Regions from separate parts of the Microbacterium sp. NPDC060117 genome, predicted to be linked through region 1. Evidence: predicted binding sites of a transcription regulator. Region 1 holds the regulator's gene; each other region holds the start of a gene.

Region 1 (4,419 bases):
TCGCGGTGCTCGCCGCCGCCCCGATCGAGGCCATCGGTCTCGACCTCGTGCGGGGCACCGTTCCCGCCGCCGTTCCGGGTCTCGCCGACAAGGTCCTCGTCGGCGGTGTGATCGACGGGCACAACATCTGGCGCGGCGACCTCGCGGCCGCCTTCGACACGCTCGAGGCGCTCCGTGGCCTCGGCGCCGCCGGCGTCTCCGCGTCGACCTCCACGTCGCTGCAGCACGTGCCCCACGACGTCGAGGACGAGTCGAAGCTCGACGCCCGCCTCGTGAGCTGGCTCGCCTTCGCCGACCAGAAGGTCGCGCAGGTCACGACCCTCGCGAAGGGCCTCGCCGAGGGGCGGGCCGCGATCGCCGGCGAGCTCGATGCCGCCTCCGCCGCCCTGGCGGACCGGCTCAGCGCCCCCGGCGTGCGCGTGGACGCCGTCCGCGCCCGCACTGCCGCGCTCACCGAGGCCGACTTCGACCGCGGCGACTACGACGCGCGCGTGGCAGCGCAGTCCATCGCTCTGGACCTGCCCGCGCTCCCGCTCACCACGATCGGGTCCTTCCCGCAGACCGGCGAGATCCGCCGCGCCCGCGCGCAGTTCACCAAGGGCGAGATCACGGCGGGCGAGTACGACGGGTTCCTCCGCGAGGAGATCGGTCGCGTCGTCGCGCTGCAGGAGGACCTGGGCCTGGACGTGCTCGTGCACGGCGAGCCCGAGCGCAACGACATGGTGCAGTACTTCGCCGAGAACCTCGACGGCTTCGACGTCACCGAGAACGGCTGGGTGCAGTCCTACGGATCCCGTGCCACCCGCCCGTCGATCCTCTGGGGTGACGTCTCGCGTCCGGCGCCGATCACCGTCGCCTGGTCGCAGTATGCGCAGTCCCTCACCGCGAAGCCGATGAAGGGCATGCTGACGGGGCCGGTCACGATCCTCGCCTGGTCGTTCGTGCGCGACGACCAGCCGCTCGCCGAGACCGCCAATCAGGTGGCTCTCGCGCTGCGCGACGAGATCGCGGACCTGGAGGCCGCAGGCATCGGCGTCATCCAGGTGGACGAGCCGGCGCTGCGCGAGCTGCTGCCGCTGAAGAAGGCCGACCAGCCGGCGTACCTGGACTGGTCCGTCGCCTCCTTCCGCCTCTCCACCGCGGGCGCCGAGACCGCCACGCAGGTGCACACGCACCTCTGCTACTCGGAGTTCGGCGTGGTCATCGACGCGATCCGGGCCCTCGACGCGGACGTCACCTCGATCGAGGCCGCCCGCAGCCGCATGGAGGTCGTCACCGACATCGCCGCGGCCGGCTTCGACCACGGCATCGGCCCGGGCGTCTACGACATCCACTCGCCGCGCGTCCCCGACGTGTCCGAGGTCGAGACGCTGCTGCGCCGCGCGGTCGAGGAGATCCCGACGCGCCAGCTCTGGGTCAACCCGGACTGCGGCCTGAAGACCCGCGGCTACGAGGAGACCAATGCCTCGCTGCGCAACATCGTCGAGGCCACCCGCCGCGTCCGCGAGGACGTGTCGGTCGCCGTCTGACCGGTCTGAGCCCGTCGAAGGGCCGTGAACGACGATGCCCTCCCGGATCCGTCCGGGAGGGCATCGTCGTCGTGCAGGGGATCAGACGGCGCGCAGCACCGCCACGACCTTGCCGAGCACCGTGGCGTCGTCGCCGAGGATCGGCTCGAACGCGCTGTTGCGGGGGAGCAGCCACACGTGGCCGTCTCGGCGGCGGAACGTCTTCACCGTGGCCTCGCCGTCGAGCATCGCGGCGACGATCTCACCGTTCTCCGCCGTGCCCTGAGAGCGCACCACCACCCAGTCGCCGTCGCAGATGGCGGCGTCGATCATCGACTCCCCTGAGACCTTCAGCATGAACAGGTCGCCCTTGCCGACCAGCTGGCGGGGGAGCGGGAAGATCTCCTCGACCTGCTGCTCCGCCGTGATCGGCACGCCGGCCGCGATCCGGCCCACGAGCGGCACGAGCGCCGCGTCGCCGACCGACGGAGCCGTGTCCGCGGGATTCTCCGTGGACGTGCCGGGAAGATCGATCAGGACCTCCATGGCGCGGGTCTTGCCGGCATCGCGGCGCAGATAGCCGCTGAGCTCGAGCTGGCCGAGCTGATGCGTCACGCTGCTCAGGGACTTGAGGCCCACGGCGTCGCCGATCTCGCGCATGCTCGGCGGATAGCCGTGCCGGGCGATCGAGGTCTGGATGACCTCGAGGATCGCCATCTGCTTCGCACTGAGGCTCTTGCGGCGCCGCGTCCGCGGGGCCTCGGAGCCGGGGGTCGCACCGTCGCTCATGCCATCTCCTTCGTGTGCGTCGTGCCCTCGCGGATCCGTGGGATCGGCATGGATTCGCGGGCGGCGATTCGAATGTCGGTGGTCCGTGATGGGGTCTTGTTATCGAAACCGTATCCGAGATCGGGGCGGAATCGATAGATCTGTTCGAGCGTGTCGGCAAGTCTTCGGAACTGATATTCGAAGAAGGCTTGACAGATGTTCGAACTCGAAAGTAGTTTCGGAACGTAGGTTCGCCTCTCCAGAGGCCCGGATTCGAAGATCCTCATCGGGGGATTCGGATCCGGGGAGGGGCGGACCGACACAGACACTGAGGAGAAGCACCATGAGCAGCATCACCTTCGCCGGTCAGGTTCCCGCCACGCGACTGCGGATCACCGCACGCGGTCGGCGCGTGCTCGCGGCGCTGGTCGCGCTCCCGGTGGCCGGTGCGATCGCGTTCGCGGCGCTGAGCAGCGGATCCGCGCTCGCCTCCGGTGAGCAGACGACGGGCAACACCTTCGCGACCGTCACCGTGCAGCCGGGCGACACCCTGTGGTCGATCGCGGGCGAGATTGCGCCGAACGCCGATCCGCGTGATGTCGTCGCCGAGATCTCCAAGCTGAACCTCGTCGACGGCGGTGTGATCGAGGTCGGACAGCACCTGGCGATCCCGGCGCAGTACGGCTCGGCCGGGCGCTGACAGCAGCCCGGCTTCGGCGTCGCTCAGCAACCGCGGTCATCTGTGTCCTGGCACACGGCGCAGCCGCCTAGCATGGCAGGGTGACTGTCTCGCTCGACGACTTACCCCTTCGTGACGATCTCCGCGGGTTGCGCCCGTACGGTGCCCCGCAGGCACCGCTGCCTGTGGCGCTGAACGTGAACGAGAACACGCATCCGGTGCCGGAGCAGGTGGCGAGCGACATCCTCGATGACATCGCGGTGGCGCTGCGTGACGTCAACCGCTACCCGGATCGTGAGTTCACCGCGCTCCGCGAGGGGTTCGCAGGTTACCTCGGTCATGACCTCACCGCCGCGAACATCTGGGCCGGCAACGGATCGAACGAGGTCCTGCAGCACATCCTGCAGGCCTTCGCCGGTCCGGGGCGCACCGTGTTCGGGTTCGCACCGACCTATTCGATGTATCCGCTGCTCACCCAGGGCACCGGAGCGGCATGGATCGCCGGCACCCGGCACCCGGACTACGAGCTCACCGTCGACGAAGCGGTGGCGCAGGTCTTGGAGCACGATCCGGACGTGATCCTGCTGTGCGCGCCGAACAACCCGACGGGCACGCCGCTCCCGCTCGACGTGATCGAAGCGGTCTACGAGGCGGCGCGCGGCATCGTGATCGTGGATGAGGCGTACCAGGAGTTCGCCCCGAAGGATTCGCCGTCCGCGTTGACGTTGCTGCAGGGGCGTCCGCGGCTCGCCGTCTCCCGCACGATGAGCAAGGCGTTCGCCTTCGCGGGGGCGCGGGTCGGCTACCTCGCCGCCGATCCGGCCTTCATCGATGCGCTGCGCCTGGTGCGCCTGCCGTACCACCTGAGCGCCCTCACCCAGGCGGCGGCGATCGCGGCGCTGCGCAACGCGCCCATCATGCTCGCCATGGTCGACGAGATCGTGGCGCAGCGGGATCGGATCTCCGCCACGCTCGAGGCCCTCGGCTACACGCCGCACCCGTCATGGTCGAACTTCGTGCTGTTCGGGGGTGTCGCCGATCCGGCGGCGACCTGGCGCGCCCTGTACGACCAGGGTGTGCTGATCCGCGACGTCGGCATCCCGAATCACCTGCGCGTCACGGCCGGCACGGAGGCCGAGACCACCGCATTCCTGGACGCTCTCGCCTCGATAGGATCGGCCTCATGACCGCTGAGACCCCCGCTGCGGCCCGGACCGCGCGCCGTACCCGCTCCACGTCCGAGTCGACGATCGAGCTCGAGATCGACCTCGACGGCACCGGCCAGAGCCACATCGACACCTCGGTCCCGTTCTTCGACCACCTGCTGACCGCGTTCGCGAAGCACTCGCTGACGGATCTGACGGTCCGGGCTTCCGGCGACACCCACATCGATGCGCATCACACCGTGGAAGACGTGGCGATCGTGCTCGGCCAGGCGATTCGCGAGGCTCTGGGGGACAAGAG
Region 2 (4,419 bases), on a different contig from region 1:
GGTCTCCGCCTCGTAGCGCTGGGCGTCGGCGACGCGCTTGACGTCGGCGTCGAGCTGGGCCTGCTTGTTCTCGGCCTGCTGCTGCAGCACCGCCTGCTCGGACTGCGCGCGGGCGAGCTGCTCTGCCTGCTCGGCCTCTGCACGCGCCCGCCCGACGCCGGCTGCGGCGTTCGCGGTGTTGGTGTCGAGCGCGGTCTGCTCGACGAGGTTCGCCTCCTGGTTGGCGATGTACTTCTGGTTGATCGCACGGTCGGCGTTGGTCTGCGCGATCTCGGCGGCCTGACGCTTCGCCTGGATCTCCGGCGCGCCGAGCGACTGGATGTAGCCGACCTTGTCGGTGATGCCCTTGATCTGGAACGAGTCCAGGATGAGGCCCTGCTCGGCGAGCTCCTGCGAGACGTCCGCGGCGATCTGGTCGGAGAACTTCTTGCGCTCCCGCATGAGCTCCACGACCGAGAGGGTCGCGACGATGCCGCGCAGCGCGCCTTCGAGCTGCTCGGTGGTGAACTGCTCGATGGCCTTGTCCTGGGAGGCGAAGCGCTCGGCGGCGCGGCGCACGAAGATCGGGTCGGATCCGATCTTCACGATCGCGACGCCGTCGACGTTCAGCGTGACGCTGTCGAGCGACTGCGCCTCGGCGTTCAGCAGCACCTGGCGCGAGCGCAGGGAGATGATCTCGTGGCGCTGCGTGATCGGGTTGACCAGCGACTTGCCGTTCACGATGACGGTGACCGGCGACTCGGACATCTCGGAGCTCGTGGATCCGTCAGGCAGCAGGGTCGCGCGCTGCACCTTCTGCTTGCGGCCCGAGATCACCAGCGCCTCGTCGGCGCGGGCGACCTTGATCCAGCTGCGTGCGAGCAGCAGCACGACGAGAAGGACGATGACGACGCCGACGATCGCGGCGCCGATGATGATGAGCAACCCGACGAGGGCGGCGGGGTCCATATGCACTCCTGTGTTCTCCGGTCGCCCTGGGTGAGGGCGTCACGAACGACTATGCCAGAGCCTATGAAGCAGCCGTGAACGGTGGTGGGCCGCGCCGTCGGGGCGCGGAGTGATTCCCGACCCCCCTCAGGCCGCGAGGTCGAAGCGTGCTCTGCCCCCGAGCCGTGGTGTGCGGCCGGGATCGACGTGAGGGGGCGGGATGAACCAGACCCGGCTGCGCTTGCCCTTGCCTTCGATCCGGATCTCCCAGTCGTTGTCGTGGATGCGATGGTGGCAGCTCTCGCAGAGCAGGATCCCGTTCTCGAGGTCCGTGGGTCCGGCGTCGCGTCTCCACCAGCGGATGTGATGGGCTCGGGTCATCGACGGCGGCAGCCCGCACATCGCGCAGCCTCCGTCGCGCTCGGCGAGGGCGAGGCGTTGTGCGGTGGTGAAGAACCGCAGTCGCCGGCCGTAGTCGAGGACCTCGCTGTCCGTTCCGAGCACGCAGGGGATGATTCCGCCGCTCGCGGCGAGCTGTCGGGCGGCGCCGATGCTGAGCGGCAGATCGGATCCGTCGATCGTGGCGTAGCCGGTGCCGTCGGTGAGGTCGTTCAGGTCGACCCGCACCACCACGGTCGCACCCGCCAGAGCGGGGGCGTCGTTCTCGCAGCCGAGCGCGTGGGCGCAGATCGCGCTGAGCGCCTCAGCGCGCAACGCCGCGACGGAGCGATGGTCGACATCGGACGCGTCCGGGTCCAGCTGACCCTTCTGGGCTGCGAACAGCGCCGACACGTATCCGTTCACAGCGGCGACGATCGGGGCCCCGTGAGCGGCGTCGAAGTCGCCGTCGAGATGGATCCGGCCGTCGCGCTCGTAGAGGGACAGCGTCTGGCGGTCACGCTGATCCTGTTCGCGCGGGGCGACGCCATCCGGGTCCAGCCACGCCTCGGCGCGGGTGACCAGCCGACGTACATCGTCGTGGGACAGGCCTGCAGCCCTGTCGACCAGCAGCTGCTCGGCTTCGATCGTCCGCGTCGATCCGATCTTCAGGCGCACCCTGTCGAGAAGCGCGATGATCACCGCGACGGCCTGAGCGCTCAGCGCACCGGAGGAGAGGGCTTGCTGCGCCGCCGGGTACTTCGCCGGCACCGGTTCCCCGACCAGGTTCGTGCGCGGTGCCGTCGCTTCGCCGACCTTCACCAGTCGTGATGCGTCGCCCGTGGTCGCACCGGTCGTCGTGGCGATCAGCTGTGCGGCGTTGCGGAACCCCTGCTCCTTCGCCATCGACTCCGCGCCCAACTCGGTGCGGGACTCATGAGCCACGCAGGCGGCGACTTCGGCGAGCATCGCGCCGGATCGGCGATGCAGAAGCCCGAGTGCCTCCGTGACAGCCATCAGCTGAGTGCGCGAGAGCGCACCCGCCTCACCGGCGCCACCCCACACCTCATCGAGATGCTGCAGCGCCTCGTGCAGGGGATGGAGATGTCCGGTCATGCATCGATTCTACGCCGGGCGACAACAAGATTCAAACATATATACGAATCTGTGGACAAGTCGCCCGCTCTTGAGTGTGTGAGGAATGAGTGCTGAAGGAGCTATCTTTCGCACCTTTGACCGAAGTCAGCGCTTGCGCAGCTTCTCCGCCAGCGTCGTCAGTGTGCGCAGTTCCTCGTCGTCCAGGGTCGACATGCGCTCGGCGATGGAGCGTCCGTGCGCGGTTGCGAGCTGGCGGAAGGCGCGCCTTCCCGCTTCCGTCGCGTGCACGAGGGATCCGCGTCCGTCCTCCGGATCCGGGCACTTCTCGAGCAGTCCGCGAGCGACCATCCGGTCGACGAGTCGCGAGACGCTCGGCTGGCTGATCAGCATGTTCGCCGTGACCTCGCGCAGGCGCGCCGTGTGGGATGCGCAGCGGGTGACGGTGAGCAGCACGTCGTACTCGGCTGCCGAGAGTTCGGCGCCGTCGAAGTCGGTCGACATCTCGGTGAAGATCTCGTGCTGGGCGCGGAAGAGGGTCTCCCACGCGGCCAAGGCCAGCTTCCGGTCGCTCATCGCCTCAGGATATCCGCCCGCGCGGACAGGGGGCCGCGCGCAGTAAAGGCCGGTCGGAGAGGCTCCCGACCGGCCTTTGTCCCTTGCACCAAGAGTGTCCTGCAATCACATGCGGTGAGAGCCACAGCAAACTTTCACCGTGCGATCACTGTATAACGGCGGGGTAACGAATGCAACGGTTTGGTCACGGTCTGGGTGGATTCATAAGAAGGGATCGACTGTCTGGTGTCGTCGGGGATGCGCCGCGCCGCCGCATCCGGGAGATCGCCCCTGGGAGGAGCCCGACAGCCGCGCCCACGACCACCGCGAGGATCGCGAGCACGGTGACACGGGTCGGGAATCCGCCGCCGGCGGGCAGCGCCGGGAGCGGGTACTCGATGTACTTGGCTGCGGTCGTGGCGACGGAGCGCCCTTCCGTACGGGCGATGTCGGCAAGCACCGGATCGAAGCTGGTGTTGCCGCCATTCGCGGTCGCGGCGGGAACGAACACGGGCACTCCGGGTGCGGCCTGGGTGAGCTGTGACGACGTGACGCCGGGGATGACGAGGCGGTCGATGGGACCGGCGTCGGTGATCGGGGTGGCGAGCAGTGTCATCCCGTGGCGGGTGGTGACCTCGCCCGTCTCGGCGACAGGGATGACGTGGGCGGTGAACGCGGCGCCGCCGTACAGCTCGGCGGCGGCGGCGACGTCGATCTCGTCGACGCCGGGAGTGAGGCCGAGGCCGTAGCGCGGTTGCCCCCAGGGGAGCGTGGCGCCGAGCACGTACGGGTAGTCGGCCGGTGAGACGGTGTTCACGGGAATGTCGGTTCCGCCCTCGGGCTGCCAGTGGGGATATCGGACGTCATCGGCGATGCGCACGGCCTCTGCGGTGCCGGCGAGCCGCTGTACGACGTGCAGGCTCGCGGCGATGCCGGAGCTCACTCCGGCGGTGGTGAGGACGTTTCCGTCCTCGACCCAGCGCTGGCGACTGATCCAGGTCGTCTCCGGATGAGTCGCCCTCATGTCGTCGAGGTCGGACCAGAACGAGGTGGCCCTGCGTCCGTCGAGTACGGCGGTCTCGACGAGCACTCGGGCGCCGGCGCATACCCCCATCACCGTGCGGTCCGAGGCGTGCGCGGTCTCGATAAAGGCCCGAAGGTCGGCTTCCTCGGTCGCAGCAGGATCGCTGATCGCCGGGACGACAACCAGATCCGGAAGGGTGAGCCGCCCCGAGGCGTAGTCCTCGTACGCGGCATCCGGCACGACGGTGAGCCCGCCGGACAGTGCGACCGGTGCGCGGGACGAGGAGACCGTGCGGACGTCGAACCGTTCCGAGGCTGCGAAGACCCCGTACGGGCCCATCGCATCGGTAGCGACGGTTCCGTGTCGCCCCAGCAGGACCGCCACCTTGATCCGGTCGCCCTGCGCCGGCTCGGTCGTGCTCGCCGCGGTCGGCGGGCGCG
Region 3 (4,419 bases), on a different contig from region 1:
AAGATCAAGACGACGGTGCAGGCCGTCGCCCTGTCCTGGGCGCTGCTGCCGCTGCATGTCTGGATCGGAATGCCGGTGTGGTCGATCACGACCACCGTGCTGATGGTGATCGCCCTCATCCTGACGATCCTGAGCGGCATCGACTACGTCGTTGCGCAGGTGCGTGGATCCCGCGCAGACCGAGGTGCGACGTCCTGATGTCCGATGCCACGCATCGCGCCGCGGCTGCCGCCCTCGATGCGCTGCGGGAGCGCGGGATGACGCTGGCCGTCGCCGAATCGCTCACCGGCGGCGCGCTGTCGGCGGCACTCGTGGCGATCCCGGGGGCGTCGGACGTGCTCAACGGCGCGGTCGTCGCCTACGCGACTCCGATCAAAGCCTCCGTCCTGGGCGTCGACCCGGCGCTGCTCGCCGCGCACGGTCCCGTGGATCCGGAGGTCGCGCAGCAGATGGCGTCCGGTGTCCGCGCGGCGCTGGCCGTGGACGGGCGCGCGGCGGACGTCGGCGTCTCGACGACAGGCGTCGCGGGGCCCACTGCGCAGGGCGGTCAGAAGGTCGGCACGGTGCACATCGGAGTGAGCGTGGCGGATCGCACGACCGGGCACGCGTTCATGTTCGACGGGGACCGATCCGCCATCCGTGCGGCGACGGTCCAGGCGGCCCTCGGGGTGATCCTCGCGGCGGTCACCGGGAGCGGGATCGATGCTGGCGAGCCGGCTCGGGACGACCGGGAATAAGAGTGCTTCTCCACGAAGTTGAGTCGAGTGTGCTCACATTCAATGCACAGAACGAAACAGTAGTGTCGATCCCGACAGGTCGGGTTAGACTGACCATCCGATCCGGCGCTTGGGGCCGGGCGATGGGGGAGAGGAGGTCCCGATGATTCTCGTACGACAGGAGATCGGTGACGTGCTGCGGGACTTCCGTCTGCAGAAGGGCCGCACGCTCCGCCAGGTCGCAGGCAAGGCGTCCGTCGCGCTCGGGTACCTCAGTGAGGTCGAGCGCGGACAGAAGGAAGCCTCCAGCGAGATCCTCGCCTCCGTGGCCGAGGCGCTCGACGTGCCCATCTCCACCATCATGCGCGAGGTCGGCGACCGGATCGCCGAGCTCGAGGGGCTGCAGGTCATCCCGGATGTCGTTCCTGACGAACTGGTGGCGTCGGTCGAGTCCGAGCTGTCGCTGCGCTGACGGATGCGACGTAGCGAGTTCCTCCGAGCGGTCGATGCAGAGTTCGGATCACGCGGTGGCGCCCTCGTCGCGGATCTCGTGCTGAGGGACGTCGGCGGTCGCACGGCCGCGCAGGCCATGGAAGCGGGGGTGCCCCCGCGGGACGTTTGGCTGGCGCTGTGCGCGGAGCTGGACGTGCCCGAGTCGCGGCGGTACGGCGCGGGGCGTCTGGAGCCCCGGCGGCGCTGAGTCCGGTCCGGTCCGATCGTCCGGTGTTCGATCCGCTTCGTGATCTCATCGGCGTGTCGTCGAAGACATGTTCGAGATGCGCGTATCGTCCTGCACAGATGATCTCGTGAGCAGATTCTGAACCGTTCGCGGGGACTCCGACCGAATGTCGGTGGCTCCTCCTAGCGTGTTCGACATGACCACGAGGTCATACGCCTTGTCGGAGAGCTCGCCCCAGCCGGGGTGGCCGCGACAGCCTACAGGCGGCAGTTCACGACCACGAAGGAGCACGTCATGCCCTCTCCCGCAGACCGCGAGAAGTCCCTCGAGACCGCCCTCGCCCAGATCGACAAGCAGTTCGGAAAGGGCTCGGTCATGCGGCTGGGCAGTGATGAGCGCGCCCCTGTCGCGGTCATCCCCACCGGCTCCATCGCGCTCGACGTCGCGCTCGGCGTCGGCGGGCTGCCGCGTGGTCGCATCGTCGAGATCTACGGCCCGGAGTCCTCGGGTAAGACCACGCTGACTCTGCACGCGATCGCCAACGCCCAGCGCGCCGGCGGCATCGCCGCGTTCGTTGACGCGGAGCACGCCCTCGACCCCGAGTACGCCAAGAAGCTCGGCGTCGACATCGACGCGCTGCTGGTCTCCCAGCCGGACACCGGTGAGCAGGCGCTCGAGATCGCCGACATGCTGGTGCGCTCGGGTGCCATCGATCTCATCGTCATCGACTCCGTGGCCGCTCTGGTGCCGCGCGCGGAGATCGAGGGCGAGATGGGCGACTCGCACGTCGGCCTGCAGGCTCGACTGATGTCGCAGGCATTGCGAAAGCTCACGGGTGGCCTGAACCAGACCAACACCACGATGATCTTCATCAACCAGCTGCGCGAGAAGATCGGCGTGTTCTTCGGTTCTCCGGAGACCACCGCGGGCGGCAAGGCGCTGAAGTTCTACGCGTCGGTCCGTCTCGACATCCGCCGCATCGAGACGCTGAAGGACGGCACGGAGGCGGTCGGAAACCGCACCAGGGTCAAGGTCGTGAAGAACAAGATGGCCCCGCCGTTCAAGCAGGCCGAGTTCGACATCCTCTACGGCGTCGGCATCTCCCGCGAGGGCAGCCTGATCGACTTCGGCGTCGACCACGGCATCGTGAAGAAGTCCGGTGCCTGGTACACCTATGATGGCGACCAGCTCGGCCAGGGCAAGGAGAACGCGCGCAACTTCCTGCTCAAGAACCCCGACATCGCCGAGACGATCGAGACGCAGATCAAGCAGAAGCTCGGCATCGGCGGTGCGGCGGCTCCCGCTGCGGGGGCGGCCGATGAGCTCGCCCAGCGGCGTCCGGCCTGACATGCGTCTCGACGACGCTCAGCGGTCGGAGTGAGACGTGAGTGACGAGAGGGGCGGGGCGGCGTCCGAGGAAGGCCGCCTCGCCCCGGTGATCCCGCTGTTCGGCGGCCGCGGTGCGACGGCCGGGCCCGAGGGGTCCGAGCGGTCGCGCCCCTCGGCCCCGGTGTCGGCCGCGCCGTCCACCGAGGCGGAGTGGCGGTCGACCTGGGCCGAGGAGTCCGCGGCCGAGCGTCGCGGTCCCAGCTCCCGGCATCCTGCCGCTGCCGCGCTGGCGCCGGAAGACACAGGGGCTTCCGATCGCGCGGCATCCTCTCCTGGTCGACGAGGGCTGCGGGCCATCGGCCGTCACGGGACCGGGGACGCCTCGACATCGGGCGATCCGCTCGCCGAGGCGAGCGAGCTGCTGGTGCGGAAGCTCCGCTCCAAGCAGCTCTCGAGCATGGAAGCGCGCGACGTCCTGCGCGAGAACGGCGTTCCGGCCGACGAGCGCACGCTCCTCATCGAGCAGTTCGAGCAGCGCGGGTATCTCGACGACGCATCCCTTGCCGAGCTCCTCGTGACCGCGGGTTCCGAGCGCAAGGGTCAGGGACGTGTGGCGATCGCGCGCACGCTCAGTCAGCGCGGGATTCCGCGGGAGATCGCCGACGAGGCGCTCTCGGTTCTGGATGACGACGATGCCGAACGGGCACTCGACTACGCGCGGTCCAAGGTGGCGGGTCTGCGCCGCTACGACGAGGACACGGCGATCCGGCGCCTCGTCGGGCAGCTGTCCCGTCGCGGGTACGGCGGGAGTGTCGCACTGACGGCGGCACGCACGGCCTGGCGCGAGACGCAGCGCGGTTCGGGCGTCGGGCGGGTGCGGTTCGAGGAGAGCTGACGCCGGCGGCCAGGCGCAGAGTCCGGAATCCCCGCCGGAATCTCCGCGCCGGCCGGCGGGGCCTTTTCCCGCCAGGCGAAAGTAGAATGGCAGGCACTATGACCATTCCCCTCTCAGAGCCCACGCTCATCGCGCCCTCCGCCGCGGCGCTCGATGAGGCCGGGCAGCGGCGCACGTACGAGGTGCGCACCTTCGGATGCCAGATGAACGTGCACGACTCCGAGCGTCTGTCGGGTTCGCTGGAGAGCGCCGGTTACGTCCGCGCCGCCGCGGACGACGAGGCCGACATCGTGATCATCAACACGTGCGCCGTGCGCGACAACGCCGCAGGAAAGCTGTACGGCACCCTCGGGCACCTGAAGAGCCGCAAGGACAAGCACGCCGGCATGCAGATCGCCGTCGGCGGCTGCCTGGCGCAGATGGACAAGCAGGCGGTGCTCGACAAGGCGCCCTGGGTCGATGTGGTCTTCGGCACCCACAACATGGGGTCGCTGCCCGGTCTGCTCGAGCGCGCACGCCACAACGGCGAGGCCGAGCTCGAGATCCTCGAGGCGCTCGAGGTCTTCCCGTCCACGCTGCCGACGCGTCGGGATTCGGCCCACAGCGGCTGGGTATCGATCTCGGTGGGCTGCAACAACACCTGCACCTTCTGCATCGTGCCCAGCCTGCGCGGCAAGGAGAAGGACCGCCGGCCCGGCGACATCCTCAACGAGATCCGCCTCCTCGTCGAAGACGGGGCGATCGAAGTGACCCTGCTCGGTCAGAACGTGAACTCCTACGGCGTCGAGTTCGGTGACCGC
Region 4 (4,419 bases), on a different contig from region 1:
CCGAAGGCGGATCCGGCGATGCCCCAGCCGAAGCCGTAGATGAAGAGCCAGTTCAGCAGCGCATTCGCGGCGAAGCCGATGCCCGCGATCCACAGCGGGGTGACGGTGTCCTGCATGCCGCGCAGCAGGCCGGTCGCCGCGTAGACGACGAGCATCGCGGGCAGCCCCCACATGGAGGGCGCGAGGTAGGCGGCCGCCTGCGCCGCGACCGCCGGGGTCGCGCCGAAGAGCGGGATCACCGCGGGGGTGAGCAGAGACCCGATCACCGCGAGCACGGCACCGAGGCCGAGCGCGAGCCACATCCCGTCGATGCCCACCGACACGGCGTCGCCGTGCTCGCCGGCGCCGAACCGCCGCGCGACGGCGGGTGTGGTCGAGTAGGCGAGGAAGATCATCAGTCCGACGATGGTCTGCAGGATCGCCGATGCGATGCCGAGTCCAGCGAGGGGCGTGGTGCCGAGGTGCCCGACGAGCGCCGCATCGACCATGAGGAACGCGGGCTCTGCCACGAGCGCTCCGAGGGCCGGCACGGCCAGGCGGATGATCTCGCGGTTCAAGGTCGGCGCCGGGTTCGAGCGTGGCGCACCGCGCGGGGTGTCGCCCGGGTGCGGGTTCGGCGTGGGAGAGGGCACCGTACGAGCCTAGGGGCGCGGGGCGACACGGGTACCGGCGTCGCTCTGCGCTCCGGGTGGGGCGAGGTCATCCGGGGGCCGAGCGCAAACCGGGCGAGCCGAAGTCATCCGGGGGGGCGATCAGGGAAGGCCGAGCGCCGAACCTGGGTGGGCCGAAGTCATCCGGGGATGGGACCTACCCGGGTGGGCCGAGCGCGTCGGCGAGTGTTCGGCGGGCGTGCTGCGGGTCGCCGCCGCGGGTGCGCGGGCGGTGCCAGGCGCCGTGCGGATCCCACCACTGCGGTCCGCGGATCTCGGGGACGCCACGGCTCATACGGATCCGCCATCCGGAGACCTCGAGGGTGCGGTGGTGATGCCAGCAGAGGGCGACGCCGTTGCTGGTGTGCGTCGGACCGCCGTCGGCATGCTCCTGGACGTGATGGATCTCGCACCAGGTGGCGGGGACGTGACAGCCGGGGATCACGCACTCCCGGTCCCGCAGGTGGATGGCTCGGCGCTGGATCGCGGTGAAGATCCGGGCGGTCGTTCCGATCGACACGATCTGGCCGCGTCCGTCGAACAGGACTCGTTGGACGCCCCCGGCGCAGGCCGTGTGCCGGGCGACGGACAGGGGCACGTCGTCGCCGGTGCCTTCGATGAACGCCCGCCCGTGTCCGGCGGCGTAGTCAGCGGCAGTGACGGAGACGACCAGGGTCGGCGCGGCGCCGCCGAGGTCGGGGACGGCCCCAGACGCGGCTGCGGCGTGCAGGATCGCGGCAAGGTTGTCGTGGTTCCGCTGGGCCGGAGTGCGCGGATCGTCCGGGACGGGGAGCCCGTCGACGAGATCCGGATCCGAACCCATCGCGGGACCAGGATCCGCAGCACCAGCCGGATCGGCGTCTTCCGGCTCGAAGGCGACCGCGCCGGAGCCGAGGTTCGGGGAACTGTCCGCGGCGGGGTTGTTGAACGCGTCCATCAGTCGCTGGATCAGCCCGGCGATTTCGGGTAGCGCATGCCCGCCGAACGGGTGCGTGCCGTCATGGAGCTTCCCGATCCAGAAACTGCGGGACCGGTCCGCCTTTGCGTCGTCGGGTTCGGCGCCATCCGGGTCGAGGGCGAGCATCAGCGCCCGCGCGTAGTCGGCGAGCTCGTCCGTCGATGGAGCCGGCCCGGCGTTGCCGTGTTCATCGGGCAGGTCGAGTCCGCGCGCGGTGTTCGCCAGCAGCGCGTCCACAGCCTCCCGCTCATCCGGGCCGATGCGGGTGCCGGCGCGTTCCACCGGTCCGATCGCGGCGAGCAGACCCGTGACCGAGAGCTGGCCGTCTCGCAGTGCCCGCCCGAGCTGCTCGTAGCGGGCCGCGGCGTGCTCGCCCGAGGAGAGCAGGAAGTCCTTCCCCACGGCATCGGCGGCCCGCACATACCGACGTGCGGTGCCCGCGTCGACCCGCAGCGCCCGCCGGGTCAGCTCCGTCACGTCGCGGCAGCCGGCCAGAGTGGTGATCTTCTCCGACGGCAACCCGGTGTCGCGATGTCGCGCTCGCGCCACGACGGTGGTGATCGCCGCGTCCAGCAGGCGCTGCACCTGCCCGCACTCGCGCAGGATCCGGATCGTCTCCGCATCCTCCATGCCATCGAACTGAGAGTCGAGCTCACCCCGCACACTCGTCTGCTGGAGCAGGTGCTGCACCTGCTCCAGAGCCTCGCGCATCGGGGATGTCATACCCTCATTCAACTCCTGGCCACCGACATTCGAAGGCCTGATCAAGCGGAAAAACGAACTCTGTGGAGAACGGTTTCGGATCCACTCCTGTGGAGGACGATTCGGAGGTTTTCGTGGTCGCGGGGCACGGTTCTCAGGCTCCGAAATTCGCAGTTCGTGACCACCGAAGCGGAGGACGGATCGAGCGAACAGACGCGCGAGCGAACGGACGGAACGGCGAAGGAGGAGCGTGCGGGCGGACGAGCGGACGGGCGGACGAGCGGACGAAGAGCAGGCGTATGGACGAGGAGACGCACCGACGAGCGGGCGAACGACGGACGGCGAGCAAGGCACCGACGAGTGGGCGAAGGCGCGCGCGGAAGGCCTGAATGAGGGAGAGGAGCCCGACCCCGCGACGCCTCCGCCCCCGTAGTCTGGGAGGACCCGAGGTCCGACCAGAACCGGAGGAGCGTCATGACGGACGAAGAGCACAGGCGTCGCTCGCACGCCGAGCGCCTGCTGAGCCGCACACCCGCGGACCCCACCGCGCCACCCACTGCGCCACCGGCGGTCCTGAACGCCGAGACGATGCCGGCCATCGTCGAGACCGCGATCCAGGTGGCGATCCGCCAGGGACAGTTCGACGACCTCCCTGGTGCAGGCAAGCCCATCCCCGGGCTCGGCGACCACCACGATCCGGACTGGTGGATCCGGCGCAAGATCGAACGAGAGAAGCTCACCGGCCTCGGCCCACCCGCGCTCATGCTGCGCGTGGAGGATCGTGAGCTCGACGCGCAGCTCGACTCCCTGCGGCGCGAGACCGATGTGCGCGCTGTGGTGGAGGACTTCAACCGCCGTGTGATCGAGGCCAGGCGGCAGCTCCTCGGCGGGCCGCCGGTGGTCACGAAGCCCCGTGACGTCGAGACCGAGATCGCGGCGTGGAGAGAGCGCCGGGAGTCTGCGGCTATCGCGGATCCGGATCCCATCGCGACGACGAAGAAGCGCTGGTTCCGCAAGGCCTGACGGATCACCCCGGATCCGGTCTCGAATCCGGGGACCTCCGATACCGGATCCGGCGGAAGGACGAGTTCGCCTGTCGCCAATCGCCCCTTCGCCGGTCGGGAAAGGGCGATTGGCGACAAGTGAACGACGATGGGCTCGGCCGCCCCCGGCACGGCGCCCCGGCACCCCGCCCTGGGCAGGTCGCCCCCGGCCCCCGCCCCGGGCTCGGGTCGCCCCCGGCACGCCGCCGGACGGCCGCCTCGTCACCGCGACGACGGCCGCGCCGCTCCCCGGGTCGCCGACCGTCCGTGCCGCCGCTCCCACCACCACGCGACGCCGACGCGCCCCGACCACGGCAGCGCCAGCACGACCGCCGACAGCAGCATCATCGCCGGATACTGCGCGATGAGCTGGTCCGACGACCAATACAGCATCAGAGTGGCGACGGATCCGAGCGCCACGAGCGTCGTGGCCACTCGCCCGAGGCCGAGCACGAGCAGCACGCCCAGACCCACCTCGAGCGCGGGGATCGCGATCCCGAACAGTCCCGGCACCGACTGCATGAGCGCCCCCAGCGGGCGGAAGAAGAACGGCACTCGCGTGTTGCCCGCGGTACCCTGCGCCACGAGCAGGATGTCGGCCGATCCGAATCCGGCGCGGTACTTCAGGATCCCCTCGTTCAGCCACAGCACGCCTGCGACGATCCGAGCCGCCGCGCCGACAAGAGTGCCGGCGAGCAGCCAGGACGCGGTGCGGGCCGGCGCCCCCGAGCCGGTCCGCACCGCCGTCGCGGTCATGACAGGGCAGCGGCCCCGAAGACCGCCTTGGCCTTGTCGCAGTGGATCACGACGTCGGTGTACATCGACGCGTCGACGCCGTTCAGCATGAACGTCTGCGAGTCCTTGTCGAAGGCGACGGGGTCGATCTGCTTGCCGGCCGAGACGGCGGCCTCGTCGGTGCCGTTGGTCAGGTAGACGTGCAGGTCGGGGCCCTCGTCCGAGGAGAAGCCGGTGAGCGTCAGCTCGGAGCCGGAGATCGTGACGGTGCCCTGCACCTTCTTGCCGTTCAGGCCCATGAAGGTGCCGGTCTTGTGCATGTCGTCCATGG

Evidence for each region. Region 1 encodes LexA, which represses DNA repair genes until DNA is damaged. Its sites were predicted from a motif close to TCGAACANNTGTTCGA; they were not measured.
Region 2: a site for LexA is predicted at 2,453-2,468, ahead of ACFWCK_RS04035 (DUF222 domain-containing protein). Genes of this name have one in related genera too.
Region 3: a site for LexA is predicted at 1,476-1,491, ahead of recA (recombinase RecA). Genes of this name have one in related genera too.
Region 4: a site for LexA is predicted at 2,361-2,376, ahead of ACFWCK_RS13425 (DUF222 domain-containing protein). Genes of this name have one in related genera too.

Annotation. Positions count from the first base shown of each region.
Region 1 is NZ_JBHWXR010000004.1:757,075-761,493, forward strand. It holds gene metE (5-methyltetrahydropteroyltriglutamate--homocysteine S-methyltransferase) at 1-1,529, shown strand, start outside; gene lexA (transcriptional repressor LexA) at 1,611-2,297, opposite strand; gene ACFWCK_RS19180 (hypothetical protein) at 2,294-2,563, opposite strand; gene ACFWCK_RS19185 (LysM peptidoglycan-binding domain-containing protein) at 2,620-2,976, shown strand; gene ACFWCK_RS19190 (histidinol-phosphate transaminase) at 3,057-4,142, shown strand; gene hisB (imidazoleglycerol-phosphate dehydratase HisB) at 4,139-4,419, shown strand, end outside.
Region 2 is NZ_JBHWXR010000001.1:891,471-895,889, reverse strand. It holds gene ACFWCK_RS04040 (SPFH domain-containing protein) at 1-948, opposite strand, end outside; gene ACFWCK_RS04035 (DUF222 domain-containing protein) at 1,075-2,421, opposite strand; gene ACFWCK_RS04030 (MarR family winged helix-turn-helix transcriptional regulator) at 2,548-2,976, opposite strand; gene ACFWCK_RS04025 (DJ-1/PfpI family protein) at 3,161-4,419, opposite strand, start outside.
Region 3 is NZ_JBHWXR010000002.1:873,023-877,441, reverse strand. It holds gene pgsA (CDP-diacylglycerol--glycerol-3-phosphate 3-phosphatidyltransferase) at 1-198, shown strand, start outside; gene ACFWCK_RS10395 (CinA family protein) at 198-737, shown strand; gene ACFWCK_RS10390 (helix-turn-helix domain-containing protein) at 880-1,188, shown strand; gene ACFWCK_RS10385 (DUF3046 domain-containing protein) at 1,192-1,416, shown strand; gene recA (recombinase RecA) at 1,690-2,742, shown strand; gene ACFWCK_RS10375 (regulatory protein RecX) at 2,780-3,619, shown strand; gene miaB (tRNA (N6-isopentenyl adenosine(37)-C2)-methylthiotransferase MiaB) at 3,718-4,419, shown strand, end outside.
Region 4 is NZ_JBHWXR010000003.1:357,876-362,294, reverse strand. It holds gene ACFWCK_RS13430 (MATE family efflux transporter) at 1-557, opposite strand, end outside; gene ACFWCK_RS13425 (DUF222 domain-containing protein) at 808-2,331, opposite strand; gene ACFWCK_RS13420 (DUF1992 domain-containing protein) at 2,785-3,333, shown strand; gene ACFWCK_RS13415 (hypothetical protein) at 3,576-4,109, opposite strand; gene ACFWCK_RS13410 (DM13 domain-containing protein) at 4,106-4,419, opposite strand, start outside.